One region of the Hydrogenophaga sp. L99 genome, then DNA from elsewhere that is predicted to be linked to it. Evidence: predicted binding sites of a transcription regulator. Region 1 holds the regulator's gene; the other holds the start of a gene.
What was found. Region 1 encodes LexA, which represses DNA repair genes until DNA is damaged. Its sites were predicted from a motif close to ACTGTATNNNNATACAGT; they were not measured.

Region 1 (7,793 bases):
TCGGGTCAGACGTGTTTTACGGCGACGCCCAGGTGCCGGGTAGCCAGGTGCGCAGCACGCCGCAAAAAACAACATCCGAAGCGGAAGGTTTTGTCCGGATCCAGTCTTTTCAGGCCGTGAACGAGCCCATCGTCACCGTGTATGTCAGGGCGGGGTGCAACACGCCATTTACTCGGCGATTCGTTTTGTTGGCGGACCCGATCACCGAACCGGCGGTACAGCCAGCGCCTACACCCGCAACAGACGGCCGGGTCGGAGCCGGTTCCCTCGCTTCACCTGAGCGTTTGCCCTCCGTAAACGCTGCGCTTGCAGGCGGCACTGCCGCAGGTGCTCGTGGTCTCTCAGACGCCGCCCCTGCCACCATTGTTGGCGATCAACAAGCCGTTCGTGCGCCAAGTGCCAGGCCATTGGCCGATGTCCAGTCTGCCCAGCCCGTGGCTCGTCCACCCAGGCCCAAAGCGCCCAGCGTGGTGCGTCGGCCCGTGGCACCCCCGGCAGAAAACACCCCGCGTTTGCAGCTGGAGGCGGTCGATCTGAGTTTGGCGATTGAGCGCGATCCCGTGCTCAAGATGTCCATTTCGCTGTTGAGCGAGCCCACGACATCCGACGAAACCCGAGCCGCTGCCGCGCTGCTCTGGAAGGCCATCAACGCGTCTCCCGAAGAAATCTTGAGCGATGCACAGAAGCTGTCTGTGCTTGAGACCGAGTCAAAAGGCTTGCGCGATGCGGAGAACCAAAGCAAGGCGGCCATTGCCGAGCTGAGCAGCAAACTGGAGGCTGCCAAAGCCGAGCGCTACATGAACTGGCTGGTCTACCTGCTGGGTGCTGCGCTGCTGTTGGCCTTGATGGCATTGGCCGCCCTGTGGCGCCGCCGCGATCAGGCTTCGGGGGCGGACGCTGTCAAGGCTTGGTGGGCTTCTGAAGGCGGAAACAAGGCTGAGAAAGCAGCGTCCAAAGCGGCGCCAGAAGACCTTGATGTTGATCTTGACTTGGATCTTGACCTCGGCCGGGAATCTTCGTTTGGTGCCTACAAGCGCGGAGCTGCTTCTGCCAAGGGTGCTCGCAAGGGGCAAGACAGCTTGTCGCCGCTCGATGAAAGCGCACCGGCACCCTTGAGGGAAGAAAAAGAGAAGCGAGATTTTGCGCCCAGCATGATTGGCGCCTCGCGCTCGGTTGCCACCGAAGAGTTGTTCGACGTCCAGCAGCAGGCTGACTTTTTCGTTTCGCTGGGTGAAGACGAACAGGCCATTCAAGTCTTGCGCAGCCATCTCATCGAGAGCCATGAGCCCAGTGCGTTGGCCTATCTGGATCTGCTCAAGATTTACCACCGTCTTGGACGCAAAGCCGACTACGAGCGTTCACGCGAGGAGTTCAACCACGTATTCAATGCGGGGGCTCCTCCTTTTGACCAGTATTCAGACGAGAGCCTTGGTCTTGAGGCTTACGAGACCGCATTTGGACGTATTCAGGCGCTGTGGCCACAGCCCCGGGTGCTGGATGTCATCGAGCAATCCATCTTCCGGGACCCTAACGATCCCGACTCTGAGGTATTTGACCTTGAGGCCTACCGCGAGCTGTTGCTGTTGCATGCGATGGCCAAGGACATGATCAAGCGCGATGTGGCGGCAGCCCATGCGCCCAACGACTTTCAGCACACGGCTGTTCAGCCGTTGAAGGCCGCTGGAAAACTCATTGCATCTGCTGAGGCCGCAGGGGGGCGCGATACCGAGCCCTTTGACACCGCACCGCCAGCTTCTCCGCGCCTGGGTCTCGATGTTGATTTGAACGATTTGTCAGAGTTTTCAGCATTCGAAGCCTCTTTGCCGGAGGTGTCCGTGCTGGTGGAGCCAACAGCCCAGCCAGAACCGCCACCACGAAGCGCGGGCCGTGAGCCGATGGACAATCTGATTGATTTCGAGATGCTTGACTTCATGACCGATGAGGATGTCAAGCCCGCTCCGAAGCCGTCTGACAAAGCTTGAGGTTGGTTGTGCTTTGACGTCTTGAGCTAACGGACTGATGGGAAAAAGCCGGGCTAGCCCGGCTTTTTTATGCGCGATTTCTGCCAGCTCGATGGCTTGGTATCAGCGTCGAACCTGTAGGGCGCCCGGGTTCACGATGTTGGTGGGTGTGCCCTTGATGTAATTGACCACATTGTCAAAGGCTGAGGCAAAGTAAGCCTCGTAGCTGTCTTGCTCGACATAGCCGATGTGCGGTGTGCAAATGCAGTTTTCCAGGCGCAGCAGCGCGTGCCCTTGAAGAATTGGTTCTGATTCAAATACGTCCACGGCTGCCATGCCGGGGCGCCCGCGGTTCAGCCCAGCCAGCAGCGCCTCGGGTGCAATGAGCTCAGCCCTGGATGTGTTCACCAGCAGCGAGGTGGGCTTCATGCGCGAAAGGTCTTCCAGCGTCACGCAACCAGCACTGCTGTCACCCAGGCGAAGGTGGAGCGAAAGCACATCGGCCGTTTCAAAGAAACCTTCTTTGCTGGTGGCCACATCGTAGCCGTCAGACAGCGCCCGAGCCCGCGATGTTTCGCTGCCCCAGACGATGACCCGCATGCCAAACGCCCGGCCGTAGCCCGCCACCAGAGAACCGATGCGTCCATAGCTCCAGATGCCCAGCGTTTTGCCTTTGAGTGCCATGCCCAGCCCGAAGTTGACGGGCATGGACGCGGCCTTGAGGCCCGACTGCTGCCAGGCACCGTGCTTGAGGTTGGCTGCGTACTGGGGAATGCGGCGCATGGACGCCATGATCAACGCCCAGGTCAGCTCAGCTGTGGACACCGGCGAGCCCACGCCCTCAGCCACCGCAATCCCCCGTTCGGTACAAGCCGCCACGTCCAGGTGCGAGCCGACGCGCCCAGTCTGAGCGATCAGCTTCAAGCGCGGCAATTTTTCAATCAGCTGCCGCGTGACTTGCGTTCTTTCCCGAACCAGCACCAAGACATCTGCATCACGCAAGCGCACAGCCAGTTGACCCACGCCCTTGACCGTGTTGGTGAAAACTTTGGCCGGGTAAGGTTCCAACTTTTCGGCACAACGCAGCTTGCGGACAGCGTCTTGATAATCATCAAGGATCACAATATTCATGGGCTCTATTGTGCCCGCATGCCCAAGTGCGATTGCTGTGCGGTACGCACCTGGTTACCTTGTGAAGTGCGCTCCAACCAGTGCGGCCCTCAGTGCGGTGCTCAAGAAATGTCTACACGGCGAGCGCATCTCCGTCTCGGTCAGTTTGCGGCGCTGTCAATACCCGCCATTGTCTCGGCTATGTCTGCGGTTCACGCCTTGCAACCCCTACTGATAAGGGGTGCATGCACCGGGGATGACTTGTTCAGCATCGCCGGGGTGGGCGTTGGCTTGTCGTTGCGCAGGGCCCTCAGGCGCGCTGACGGCGTGCTTGGTTTTCGAGTGCAGCGAGCCTGTCGAGTTCGGCGCACACATCGTTGATGCGACCGGAGATCACGAGGCGGGCGTCCATTCGGCAACTTGCGCCAGCGTCGGTGTTGCGCACCACACGCACCCGAGATGGCCGGTTCGCCGATGGCGCATGCGGGCTGGTCGGGTCATTTGCCGCTACGGCAGCGGCTGTGGTGGTGTTGCGACCGAGCCAGCCCGCGCGGGTGAACAGTTGCACAACTTTCGGGGCGGTCTTGGCTTGCTTAATCACAGTAGGTGCGGGCAGCCAGCTGTCGATGAGCTGCAGCGGCGCGCGCCAAGTGTTGGTCGTGAAACGGATTCCCATGCGAAACTCCAAAAGGGGTTGAACACAGGCAGGATTGCTAAAGGAATCGCCAACGCAGGGTTGTGCCGTTCAGGCAGTGCAAAAACCGCCTTCCGGACCAAACGCCCGCCACCTGCTGAGGCGACGTGAACCCCTGCGGGTCAGACTTGGAAGCTGTTTCGGATCAGGCCCACGGCCAGTCCTTCAATTTCAAAGGGCTCACCAGGCTCGACCACAATGGTCTTGTAGTCTGGATTTTCAGCGTGCAGCTCAATGAGGTGTTGCCGGCGCATGAAGCGTTTGACGGTTACGTCCTCACCCAGGCGAGCCACCACAATCTGGCCATTCTTGGCTTCTTTGGTGGCCTGTACGGCGAGCAAGTCACCGTCGATGATGCCAACATCGCGCATGGACATGCCCCGCACCTTGAGCAAGTAGTCGGGTGTGCGTTGAAACAGGCTGCGCTCAACGTGGTAGGTCTGGTCCACGTGCTCTTGAGCGAGGATGGGCGAGCCAGCCGCCACACGGCCAATGAGAGGCAGCATCAGCTGGGCGAGGCTGGGGAGCGGCAGTGTAAGCTGGCGTCCCCGTGAGTTGTTGATGGATTGAAGGTCTTCGCTGCGCAGGCGGATGCCGCGCGATGTGCCGCTGACGAGCTCAATCACGCCCTTGCGGGCAAGGGCCTGCAAATGCTCTTCTGCCGCATTGGCCGATTTGAAGCCCAGCTCTGTGGCAATTTCTGCGCGGGTGGGCGGCGCGCCGGTGCGTGCAATGGCTGTCTGGATGAGTTCCAGAATCTGCTGCTGGCGGGCCGTGAGTTTGGGCGGATAGGGCTGGGACTCAAGCATGGGTGACCTTTTGAAGAGCGCTCACGAGGAGGGCAGTCGGCATCTGGCAATGAAGGGATTCGGTACAGCCGCCAAGATCATTTTCAGAGCGACTGTGTTCTTATCCAGTACCTGTATTTTTAATCAGTTTTGGAGTCTTGGCAAGTGGCAATTCATGAAACGCAGGCGCAGGCTGAAAAACGCCTGGTGATTCTGGGCACGGGCGGAACCATTGCTGGGCAGTCTGCCCGGGCGGGGGACAACGTGGGTTACGTGGCCGGCCAGGTGTCAGTGGCCGATCTGGTGGGCGCTGTTCCGTTGTTGCAGGGCTTGCCGCTGGATGTGGAGCAGGTGGCTCAGCTCGACAGCAAGGATATGGGGTTTGCTGTGTGGAAGGCGCTTGCAGCGCGTGTGGCATTTCATCTGGAACGACCCGAGGTGGCGGGCATTGTCATTACCCACGGGACCGACACCATTGAGGAAACCGCCTTTTTTCTGCAGTCGGTCTTGCGGCCCGGCAAGCCGGTGGTGTTGACCTGCGCCATGCGTCCAGCCACGGCCCTGGTGCCCGACGGACCTCAGAATCTGAGCGATGCGGTGGCCGTGGCGCGCCAGGCGGGCGCGTTCGGCGTGGTGGTGGTGTGTGCCGGTCAGGTGCACAGCGCCGTGGACGTGGCCAAGGTCCACACCTACCGCGTGGACGCTTTTGATTCCGGTGACGCCGGCGCGCTGGGCTGCGTGGAAGAGGGCGTACTTAGGCAGTTTCGACCCTGGCCTGCAGCGTGTGAGGCGGGTTTCTTCGATGCATCAGCCCATGCCCGGGTGCAGGCTTGCTCTGCTTTGCCCCGCGTGGTCTTGGTGACGAGCCACGCCGATGACGACGGGCTATTGGTGAAGGCGTTGACCCAGGCTGGCTGCGATGCGGCACAGCCCCTGCGCGGCATCGTGGTCGCCGGCACAGGCAACGGCTCCGTTCATGCATGCCTGGAGTCCGCTTTGGTAGAGGCTGAGGCGCAAGGGGTGCGTGTGGTGCGAACCAGCCGCTGTGCGCGGGGCCGCGTGCTGGCGCACGCTGGACATCGGTTGGCAGCGGTGTCGGGTTTGTCCCCGGTCAAGGCGCGCATTGCCCTGGCTCTGGAACTTTTGGCCGGCGTTCAGGCATAAAAAAACCCGGTGCGAGACCGGGTTTTTCATTGAGGCAAGCGGGCTTATTTGGCCAAGGCCTCAAAGGCACGGGCGGTAATGTCGTCCACCGAACCCATGCCACTGATGGCGCGGTATTTTGGCGCAGCGGCTGCGTCGTTTTGTGCCCACTGGCTGTAGTAATCCACCAGAGGACGGGTTTGCGCACTGTAAACCTCCAGCCGCTTTTTGACCGTTTCTTCCTTGTCGTCTTCGCGCTGGATCAGGGGCTCACCCGTCACGTCGTCCTGGCCTTCCACTTTGGGTGGGTTGAACTTGACGTGGTAGGTGCGGCCGGAGGCTGGGTGCGAGCGGCGACCGCTCATGCGCTCAATGATGGCTTCAAAGGGTACGTCGATTTCCAGCACGTAGTCCAGCTTGACGCCGGCAGCCTTCATGGCGTCGGCCTGGGGAATGGTGCGGGGGAAACCGTCGAACAGGAACCCGTTGGCACAGTCGGCCTGGGCGATGCGCTCTTTGACCAGATTGATGATGAGATCGTCGCTGACCAGTCCACCGGATTCCATGACGCTCTTGGCTTCGAGGCCCAGCGGTGTGCCGGCCTTGACCGCTGCGCGGAGCATGTCGCCAGTGGAGATTTGGGGGATGCCGTATTTTTGGCAAATGAAGGTGGCTTGCGTACCCTTGCCCGCACCCGGAGCGCCCAACAAAATCAGTCTCATCGCATTCCTTTTAAGAGTTTCAATGGGGAGCCGCTTGTCTACTGCGGCAGCCCCCTGGACCGGGGGCCGGGGGCGACCGGGCGAGGATAGCACGGGCTTCCCCGACGCTGGCTTACACGCAATTCGTGCAAAAAATCGCACTTCATTGGTGCTACAACGCGCTTTTTCAGCCGCGCAAAAGCAGCGCGCGCACCCGTTCCAAGTCTTCTGGCGTGTCCACGCCGGGGCCGGGTGCGAGGGTGCTGACATGCACGGCAATGCGCTCGCCATGCCACAGCACGCGCAATTGTTCCAGCGATTCGAGGCTTTCCAATGGGGCCGTTTCGAGCGTTGGAAACTTCCGCAGAAAACCAGCCCGGTAGCCGTAAATACCAATATGCCGCAGTGGCGCCGGTGACGGCAGACCCGCCCCTGGGGCGCCGGCGAGCGAAGCCATGCCGTCGCGCCACCAGGGTATGGGCGCGCGGCTGAAGTAGAGCGCCGTTTGGGCTTTGTCCAGCAGCACTTTCACCACATTGGGGTTCAAAAAATCAGCCATGCTGTCGATGGCATGCGCTGCCGTGCTCATGACGCAGTCTGGCCGGCGCTGCAGCTCGGCCGCTACGGCATTGATCAGATCGGGCTCAATCAAGGGCTCATCGCCTTGCACATTGACCACAACAGCGTCGTCGGCGAGGCCCAGCAGTGCGCAGGCTTCGGCCAGGCGGTCGCTGCCTGACACATGGTCGGTGCGGGTCAGCAGCGCCGGGATGCCGTGCGCTTCGCACACTTGCACGATGCGCACGTCGTCTGCCGCCACGACGCAGTGGCTGGCTTGGCTCATGCGCGCGCGCTGGGCGACGCGCACCACCATGGGTACACCCGCCAGGTCGGCCAGGGGTTTGTTGGGCAGGCGGCTGGACGACATCCGCGCTGGAATCAGAACGGTGAAGCCGGCGCCCTGGGGCAAGGGCTTCATGGGCGCGGTGCGGGTGCCGGTGGCCGCGCAGCTTCTTCCTCGGTGAGCGTGCGGGCCACGTGTTCCAGCAAGATGGGAATGCCATCGCGCACGGGATAGGCGAGGCGGGCGCTGCGCGAGAGCAGTTCCTGTTTGTCGCGGTCGTAAATCAGCGGTCCTTTGGTGACCGGGCAGACCAGCAGTTCGAGCAGTTTGGTGTCCATGGCGGGATGATAGTCCGGCTGCGCACGGTGACGCGTCAGCGGTGGGTTTTGAGGGCGGCCAGGCGCTCGTCTATGGCGGCCAAAAAGGCGGCTTCCGGCGCCAGTTCCAACGGCACGGCCCATACGGCGGCGTGGTCGGTGCCGTTTTCAAGGGCTGCTTGCGCAAAGCACTTCACCGCGTCCTTTTCGGTACACACCATGGGGGTGTTTGGGC
Region 2 (7,793 bases), 1.7 Mb from region 1:
GTGAACAAAATGGCGCGGTGGCGTGTGAATACTCGGGCGGGCGCGTATTCAACGCTGGTTGAGTATTGTCAATGGCGTCGAAGTTGTTGCATTTTGTTGCAAGACAGGCGGCCCCATCAAGGCGCTGTGTGGACTTGACGCGTTATTTCACGCAGAGGCCAAAAAAAAAGGACAACGTTTCTGTTGCCCTTTTTGGTTCGCCCGCCGGGCGTTTGCGCAAGCGGTGCTTACAGCATCGCCTTGAGCAACTTGGCCATTTCAGACGGGTTGCGCGTGACCTTGAAGCCGCACTCTTCCATGATGGCGAGCTTGGCGTCGGCCGTGTCAGCACCGCCAGAGATCAGCGCACCGGCATGGCCCATGCGCTTGCCAGCGGGCGCGGTCACACCAGCGATGAAACCGACGATCGGCTTCTTCATGTTGGCCTTGCACCACAGAGCGGCTTCGGCTTCGTCCGGACCACCAATCTCGCCAATCATGATGACGGCGTCGGTGTCGGGATCGTCGTTGAAGGCGCGCATCACGTCGATGTGCTTCAGGCCGTTGATGGGGTCGCCACCAATGCCCACCGCGCTCGACTGGCCCAGACCGATTTCGGTCAGCTGCGCCACGGCTTCATAGGTCAGCGTGCCCGAGCGGGACACCACACCGATGCGGCCCTTGCGGTGGATGTGACCGGGCATGATGCCGATCTTGATCTCGTCGGGCGTGATCAGGCCGGGGCAGTTGGGGCCCAGCAGCAGGGTGCGCTTACCGCCGGCGGCTTCCTTGGCCTTCATGCGGTTGCGCACTTCCAGCATGTCCTTGACCGGAATGCCTTCGGTGATACAGATCGCCAGGTCCAGGTCGGCTTCAACGGCTTCCCAGATGGCGGCGGCGGCACCCGCTGGCGGCACATAGATCACCGACACGGTGGCGCCGGTTTCAGAGGCGGCTTCGCGCACCGAGCTGTAAATTGGAATGTTGAAGATCGACTCGCCGGCCTTCTTCGGATTCACGCCAGCCACGAAACAATTTTTGCCGTTCGCGTATTCCTGGCACTTTTCCGTGTGGAACTGACCGGTCTTGCCGGTGATGCCCTGGGTGATGACCTTGGTGTCTTTGTTGATGTAGATCGACATGACTTGTTCTCGCTTTTCTGGGCTTAGGCGTTGACGGCGGCAACCACTTTTTGGGCGGCTTCGGCCATGGTGTCGGCGCTGATGATGGGCAGACCGGACTCGGCCAGCATCTTCTTGCCCAGTTCTTCGTTGGTGCCCTTCATGCGCACGACCAGCGGAACGTTCAGATTGGTGGCCTTGCAAGCCGTGATCACGCCCGTGGCGATGGTGTCGCACTTCATGATGCCGCCAAAGATGTTGACCAAGATCGCCTTGACCTTGTCGTTCTTCAACATGATCTTGAAGGCTTCGGTGACCTTCTCGGGGGTGGCACCGCCGCCCACGTCCAGGAAGTTGGCCGGCTCAGCGCCGAACAGCTTGATGGTGTCCATGGTAGCCATGGCCAGACCGGCGCCGTTCACCAGGCAGCCAATGTTGCCGTCGAGGCTGATGTAAGCCAGGTCAAATTTCGAGGCTTCGATTTCGGCCGGGTCTTCTTCGTCCAGATCGCGGTAGGCCACGATTTCGGGGTGGCGGAACAGCGCGTTGGCGTCAAAGTTGAACTTCGCGTCCAGGGCCATCAGGTTGCCCTTGGAGTCGCAGTTCAGTGGGTTGATTTCCACCAGCGACGCGTCGGTGTCCATGTAGCACTTGTAGATCTTGGCGAAGATGTCGACCGCCTGGTCCACGGAAGCGCCGGTCAAGCCGATGGCTGCAGCCACCTTCTTGCTCTGCTCGACGGTGATGCCGGTCAGCGGATCGATCATCTCGGTGATGATCTTCTCGGGGGTGGAATGGGCCACTTCTTCAATGTCCATGCCGCCTTCGCTCGACGCGATCAGGGCAACCTTCTGCGTGGCGCGGTCGGTGACGAGCGACACATACAGTTCGTTCTTGATGTCGGCGCCGTCTTCGATGTAGAGGCGACGCACCTTCTGGCCTTCGGGGCCGGTCTGGTGGGTCTTGAGCTGCATGCCCAGGATTTCGCCCGAAATCCGCTTCACGTCTTCAATGGTTTTGGCCACCTTGACGCCGCCACCCTTGCCACGGCCACCGGCGTGGATCTGCGCCTTCACGACCCACACGGGGCCGCCCAGCTTTTGAGCGGCTTCCACCGCCTCTTGCACCGTAAACGCCGCAATACCGCGGGGCACTGGCACACCAAATTGGCGCAAGATTTCCTTGCCTTGGTACTCGTGAATCTTCATGAGGTCTCTCTCAGGAATGGATAAAAGGGTCAACGACCAACCAGAGGCGGCCGAAAATCGGGCGCTGGGAACAGCAACCCGGGAATGTATCATGCTGCAGCGCACCAAAGGCATGCACTGCTGCGCGATACGTAATGCATAATTATATTGATGCATCTCTGAACCCAAACTGACAAGGCAAACAGCGTCATGGCCAAAGTCTTCATAGATGGCGAAGCAGGCACCACCGGACTGCAAATTCGCGAGCGTCTGCACAACATGCCGGGTGTTGATGTGGTCAGCATTGCACCCGAGCACCGCAAGGACCCGACCGCCAAGCGCGACCTGATGGCGCAGGTGGACCTGGTCATTCTTTGTCTGCACGACGATGCCGCCATCGAATCGGTGGCCATGATCGACAGCCTGCCCGGCAACAAGCCCCGCATCATTGATGCGTCGACCGCGCACCGCTGCGCACCCGACTGGGTGTTTGGTTTCCCCGAGTTGTGTGCCGGCCAGCGCGAAGCCGTGGCCACCGCAGCGCGCGTGGCCAACCCTGGCTGCTACGCCACCGGTGCCATCGCACTGATTCGCCCCCTGGTGGATGCCGGGCTGCTGCCCAAAGACTTCCCCATCTCGCTGCCCTCGGTCAGCGGTTATTCGGGCGGTGGACGCACCATGATCGAAGCTTATGAAAAGGGCGAAGCGCCCTTGCACGAGGCCTATGCGCTGGGCTTGGCACACAAGCACATTCCCGAGATCTTGCGCTACACCGGCCTGCAACGCCGCCCCATCTTCATTCCGGCGGTGGGCAATTTCCGCCAGGGCATGCTGGTGCAGCTGCCGCTGCACCTGGATACGCTGCCGGGCACACCCAAGGCCAGCGACCTGGTGGATGCGCTGGTGGCGCACTACGCGGCCAGCGCAGCCGCGGGCGGCTGGGTGAGCGTGGAACCCGCCACCGAGAGCGGCAAGCTCGACGCCACCGCGCTCAACGACACCAACAAACTCGAACTGCGTGTGTTTGGCAACGACAGTCACCACCACGCCGTCTTGATCGCACGCCTGGACAACCTGGGCAAGGGCGCCAGCGGCGCTGCGGTGCAAAACCTTCAATTGATGCTCGGGGTTTAAGGCCCCCCCTGCGCCGCTGCGCGGCTTTCCCTCTAGAGGGTGCCATCGTGTGCTCGCACCGCCTGCGGCTTTGCGCAAGTCCTGTTTGAAACCGCGTGATTCAGTCGTCGTCACTCCCTGAGACCACGCGGCGGACAACTTCGGAGCCAAAGCCACGCGCCAGTAGAAAGCGCATGTGTTTGGCGCGGCCTGCGGCGTCGGTGGCGGGTTCGCCGAACTTCTTGCGCCAGACCTCGCGTGCACGCTCCAACTCGGTCCCTCTCAGCGCGGCCACGGCGTCGGCCACCGCCGCGGGATCCAGCCCCTTGGCCTGCAGCTCCTGCTTCACCCTCGACGCGCCCAGGCGGCTGGCCCGGCGGTGCACCACCGATTCGAGCACGCGCTGCTCGTTGATGAAGCCTTTGGCCTCCAGCTCATCGAGCGCCCGCGCCAGCTCGCCAGGTTCGGTTTCGTGAGCGCGCAGCTTGCGCTCCAGCTCGGCACGCGAATGCTCACGGCCGCTCAGCAGGCGCAGGGCCCGCCCTTTGAGGGAAATTTGATCGAAGGCCATCGCGGGAATAGGCGCTGCCCACGCCGAGGTGCGGGCAGCGGAAGTTCAAGGGTGGTTATTCGGCAGCCGGAGCTGCGCGCTCAGCCTTGTCAGCTTTCTCGGCTTTGTCTGCCTTGGCCGCTTTGGCCCCCTTGGCTGCGGCGGCGGGCTCATCCACCGGCAGCAGCGGCACACCCAGCGAGGCGCGCACTTTGTTTTCGATTTCGACGCGCAGGTCGGGGTTTTCGCGCAGGAATTCGCGCGAGTTGTCGCGACCCTGGCCAATTTTTTCGCCGTTGTAGGCATACCAGGCACCCGACTTTTCGATCACCTTGTTGTTGGCGCCCAGGTCCAGGATCTCACCTTCGCGGCTGATGCCCTCGCCAAAGAGGATGTCGAACTCGGCGGTTTTGAACGGTGGCGCCACCTTGTTTTTGACCACCTTCACCTTGGTTTCGTTGCCAATGGCGTCTTCGCCCTTTTTGATGGTGCCGGTGCGGCGAATGTCCAGACGGACCGACGCGTAGAACTTCAGCGCATTGCCGCCGGTGGTGGTTTCGGGGCTGCCAAACATGACGCCGATCTTCATGCGGATCTGGTTGATGAAGATGACCATGCAATTGGTCTTCTTGATGTGGGCGGTGAGCTTGCGCAGCGCCTGGCTCATCAGGCGTGCCTGCAGGCCGGGCAGGCTGTCGCCCATTTCGCCTTCGAGCTCGGCCTTGGGGGTGAGTGCGGCCACCGAGTCCACCACGATCAGGTCCACCGCGCCGGAGCGCACCAGGCTGTCCACGATTTCGAGCGCCTGCTCGCCGGTGTCGGGCTGAGAAATCAGCAGGTCTTGCAGATTCACGCCAAGCTTCTGTGCGTACTGGATGTCCAGCGCGTGTTCGGCGTCGACAAAGGCGCAGGTGCCGGCGAGCTTTTGCATTTCAGCGATCACCTGGAGCGTGAGCGTGGTCTTGCCCGACGATTCTGGACCGTAGATTTCGATCACCCGACCGCGCGGCAGGCCACCAACGCCCAGGGCAATGTCCAGCCCCAGCGAGCCGGTGGACACGACCTGGATGTCTTCAATGACCTCACCCTCGCCCAGCCGCATGATGGTGCCTTTGCCGAACTGCTTTTCGATCTGTGCCAGCGCGACCTGCAAGGCCTTGGCTTTTTCGCTGTTGAGGGGGTTGGGTTTGACGGCTGCGTCCATTTGAAGCTCCTGGGCGGGTAAGTGGGTGGTCGCTCCCAGCATGTGTTTTTGCGTACAGGCTGGATGCTTGAACAGCAGTTTACAGCCAAGTAAAACGCCAAACACCAGATTTATGGTCAGTTTGCCTTACTATTTGCGGCATGTTTGAACCGACCTTTTCAACAGACACCACCGCAGGTGCGGACGACCGCTGGCGCGTGGGCCACCTGGGCCGTCTGATGGGCCAGGCCTTGCGCCGTTTTGACGAGCGGGTGTTGCACCTGATGGCGCACAACGCGGAGGTGCCGCTGGCGTTGTCCAACCTGGCGGCACGCGCGCAAATTGGGGCTGCCCACATCCACATCACGCGCCACCTGGGCCTGCAAGGCTCGCGCCTGACCGATCTGGCCCAGCAGGCCGGCATGAGCAAGCAGGCCATGGGCGATCTGGTGACGCAATGCGATGCGTGGGGCCTGGTGCGGCGCGAACCCGACCCGCTGGATGCCCGGGCGCGCCGCATCGTTTTCACCGACACGGGGCTGCTGTGGCTGGAAGCTTTTCGCCAGGCAGTGGCGCAGGCAGAAAGCGAGTTCCGGGCACAGGTGGGCAACGACGTGGCCACCGTGGTGGCGCTGGGCCTGGAGGCCTATGGCTCGGAGGCGGTGGACACACGCCGGCACACCGCGACCCGGTGAAACCCCGGGGGTCCAAAGGCGCCCAAGGGCCAGCCCGGAGCCTAAAATGGACCGGCACGGATCTTGGTTGTGTGGCGTTTGTGCGCCCTGACACAAAGAGATCCGTCCGTTGCAGCATAAAAACCGCCCGCCAGACCAGAGGAGACACCCATGCGCATCTTGATTGCCGAAGACGACCAGGTTCTGGCCGATGGCCTGTTGCGCAGCTTGCGCGCCGCCGGAGCCGCCGTGGACCATGTGGCCAGTGGCAGCGAGGCCGATGCCGCGCTGATGACGAACAACGAGTTTGACCTGCTGATTCTGGACCTGGGCCTGCCCAAGCTGCACGGGCTGGAAGTGGTCAAGCGCCTGCGCGCGCGCGGATCGTCGCTGCCGGTGCTGATCCTGACGGCCGCCGACAGCGTGGAAGAGCGTGTAAAAGGGCTGGACTACGGCGCCGACGACTACATGGCCAAGCCGTTTTCGCTGCAAGAACTCGAAGCCCGGGTGCGAGCGCTCTCGCGCCGCGGCATGGGCGGCAGCACCAACACCATCAAGCACGGCCCGCTGGAATACGACCAGGCCGGGCGCGTGGCCACCATTGAGGGACGCATGGTGGAACTGTCGGCCCGCGAACTGGGCCTGCTGGAAGTGCTGCTGCAGCGCGCCGGGCGCCTGGTGAGCAAAGACCAGCTGGTGGAGCGCTTGTGCGAATGGGGCGAAGAGGTGAGCAACAACGCGATCGAGGTTTACATACACCGCCTGCGCAAGAAGATTGAAAAAGGCCCCATCCGTATCGCCACCGTGCGAGGCCTGGGTTACTGCCTTGAAAAGATCCCTGGGTAGATGAGCACCCCCCGCGCCGGGCTTGCAGCCCGTCACCCCCCAGCGGGCAGCACGGGCGGCCTGGCAAAGCCGGTTCCACGGTGCTCTGGCTTGGAACCCTTCGCGCCGGACAAGTTTGCGATGAACAGCCGCGCCTGACATGTCCGAACCCGAGAAACAAGACAACGGCCATATGTCGTTCGGGCTGTTCCAGCGTGAGCAGCGCAGCCTGTTTGGCGAGATCCTGGACTGGATGCTCACGCCGTTGTTGTTGCTGTGGCCGTTGTCGCTGGCGCTGACCTGGTTTGTGGCGCAGGGCATCGCCAGCAAACCGTTTGACCGGGCGCTGGAATTCAACCTGCAAGCGCTGACGCAGTTTGTGGTGAGCCAGGACGGCAAGGTGAGCTTCACGCTCACGCCACAGGCGCGCGACCTGCTGCGGGCCGATGACAGCGACCTGGTGTATTACCAGGTGGTGGACCCACGTGGCGAACTGATCAGCGGCGAAAGCGATTTTCCTCTACCGCGCGACAACGAAACCCCCGAACCGGGCCGTGTGCTGATGCGTGACGACCTGGTGCGCGGTGACGAGGTTCGGGTCGCCTACACCTGGCTGTCACGCGGCAACGGCACACAGCGCCTGGTGCTCATGCAAATGGCGGAAACCAAGGGCAAGCGCTCCACGCTGGCGACCGAAATCATCAAGGGCGTGATGGTGCCGCAGTTCGTCATCCTGCCGCTGGCGGTGCTGCTGGTGTGGCTGGCCCTGGTGCGTGGCATCCGGCCGCTGAACGAGCTGGAACAGCGCATCCGCGCGCGCAAACCCGACGACCTGAGCCCCATTGAAGAGTCGTTCATTCCGCAAGAGGTGGCACCGCTGGTGTCGTCCATCAACGACCTGCTGACCCGCCTGAAAACCTCGCTGACCACGCAAAAGCGCTTTCTGGCCGATGCAGCGCACCAGCTGAAAACGCCGCTGGCCGGCCTGCGCATGCAGGCCGAACTGGCGCAGCGCGAAACCGATCCGGTTGAAATCCGCGGTTCGCTGCAGCAGATCGCCCGCTCCAGTGCGCGAGCCACCCACACCGTGAACCAGCTGCTGGCCCTGGCGCGGGCCGAAACCACCGGCCGCACACTGCCCAGCGCCCGCATCGACCTGGC

Region 2: recA (recombinase RecA) is a predicted target of LexA. The motif match lies at 5,213-5,230, and genes of this name have one in related genera.

What each region holds. Positions count from the first base shown of each region.
Region 1 covers NZ_CM178972.1:1,306,816-1,314,608, forward strand. The annotation lists gene AC4QBL_RS06230 (hypothetical protein) at 1-1,982, shown strand, start outside; gene AC4QBL_RS06235 (D-2-hydroxyacid dehydrogenase family protein) at 2,085-3,092, opposite strand; gene AC4QBL_RS06240 (hypothetical protein) at 3,382-3,747, opposite strand; gene lexA (transcriptional repressor LexA) at 3,888-4,574, opposite strand; gene AC4QBL_RS06250 (asparaginase) at 4,719-5,717, shown strand; gene adk (adenylate kinase) at 5,762-6,418, opposite strand; gene kdsB (3-deoxy-manno-octulosonate cytidylyltransferase) at 6,585-7,376, opposite strand; gene AC4QBL_RS06265 (Trm112 family protein) at 7,373-7,579, opposite strand; gene lpxK (tetraacyldisaccharide 4'-kinase) at 7,615-7,793, opposite strand, start outside.
Region 2 covers NZ_CM178972.1:3,788,332-3,796,124, reverse strand. The annotation lists gene sucD (succinate--CoA ligase subunit alpha) at 228-1,121, opposite strand; gene sucC (ADP-forming succinate--CoA ligase subunit beta) at 1,145-2,308, opposite strand; gene argC (N-acetyl-gamma-glutamyl-phosphate reductase) at 2,498-3,421, shown strand; gene recX (recombination regulator RecX) at 3,522-3,971, opposite strand; gene recA (recombinase RecA) at 4,027-5,154, opposite strand; gene AC4QBL_RS18115 (MarR family winged helix-turn-helix transcriptional regulator) at 5,295-5,828, shown strand; gene AC4QBL_RS18110 (response regulator) at 5,979-6,653, shown strand; gene AC4QBL_RS18105 (sensor histidine kinase) at 6,793-7,793, shown strand, end outside.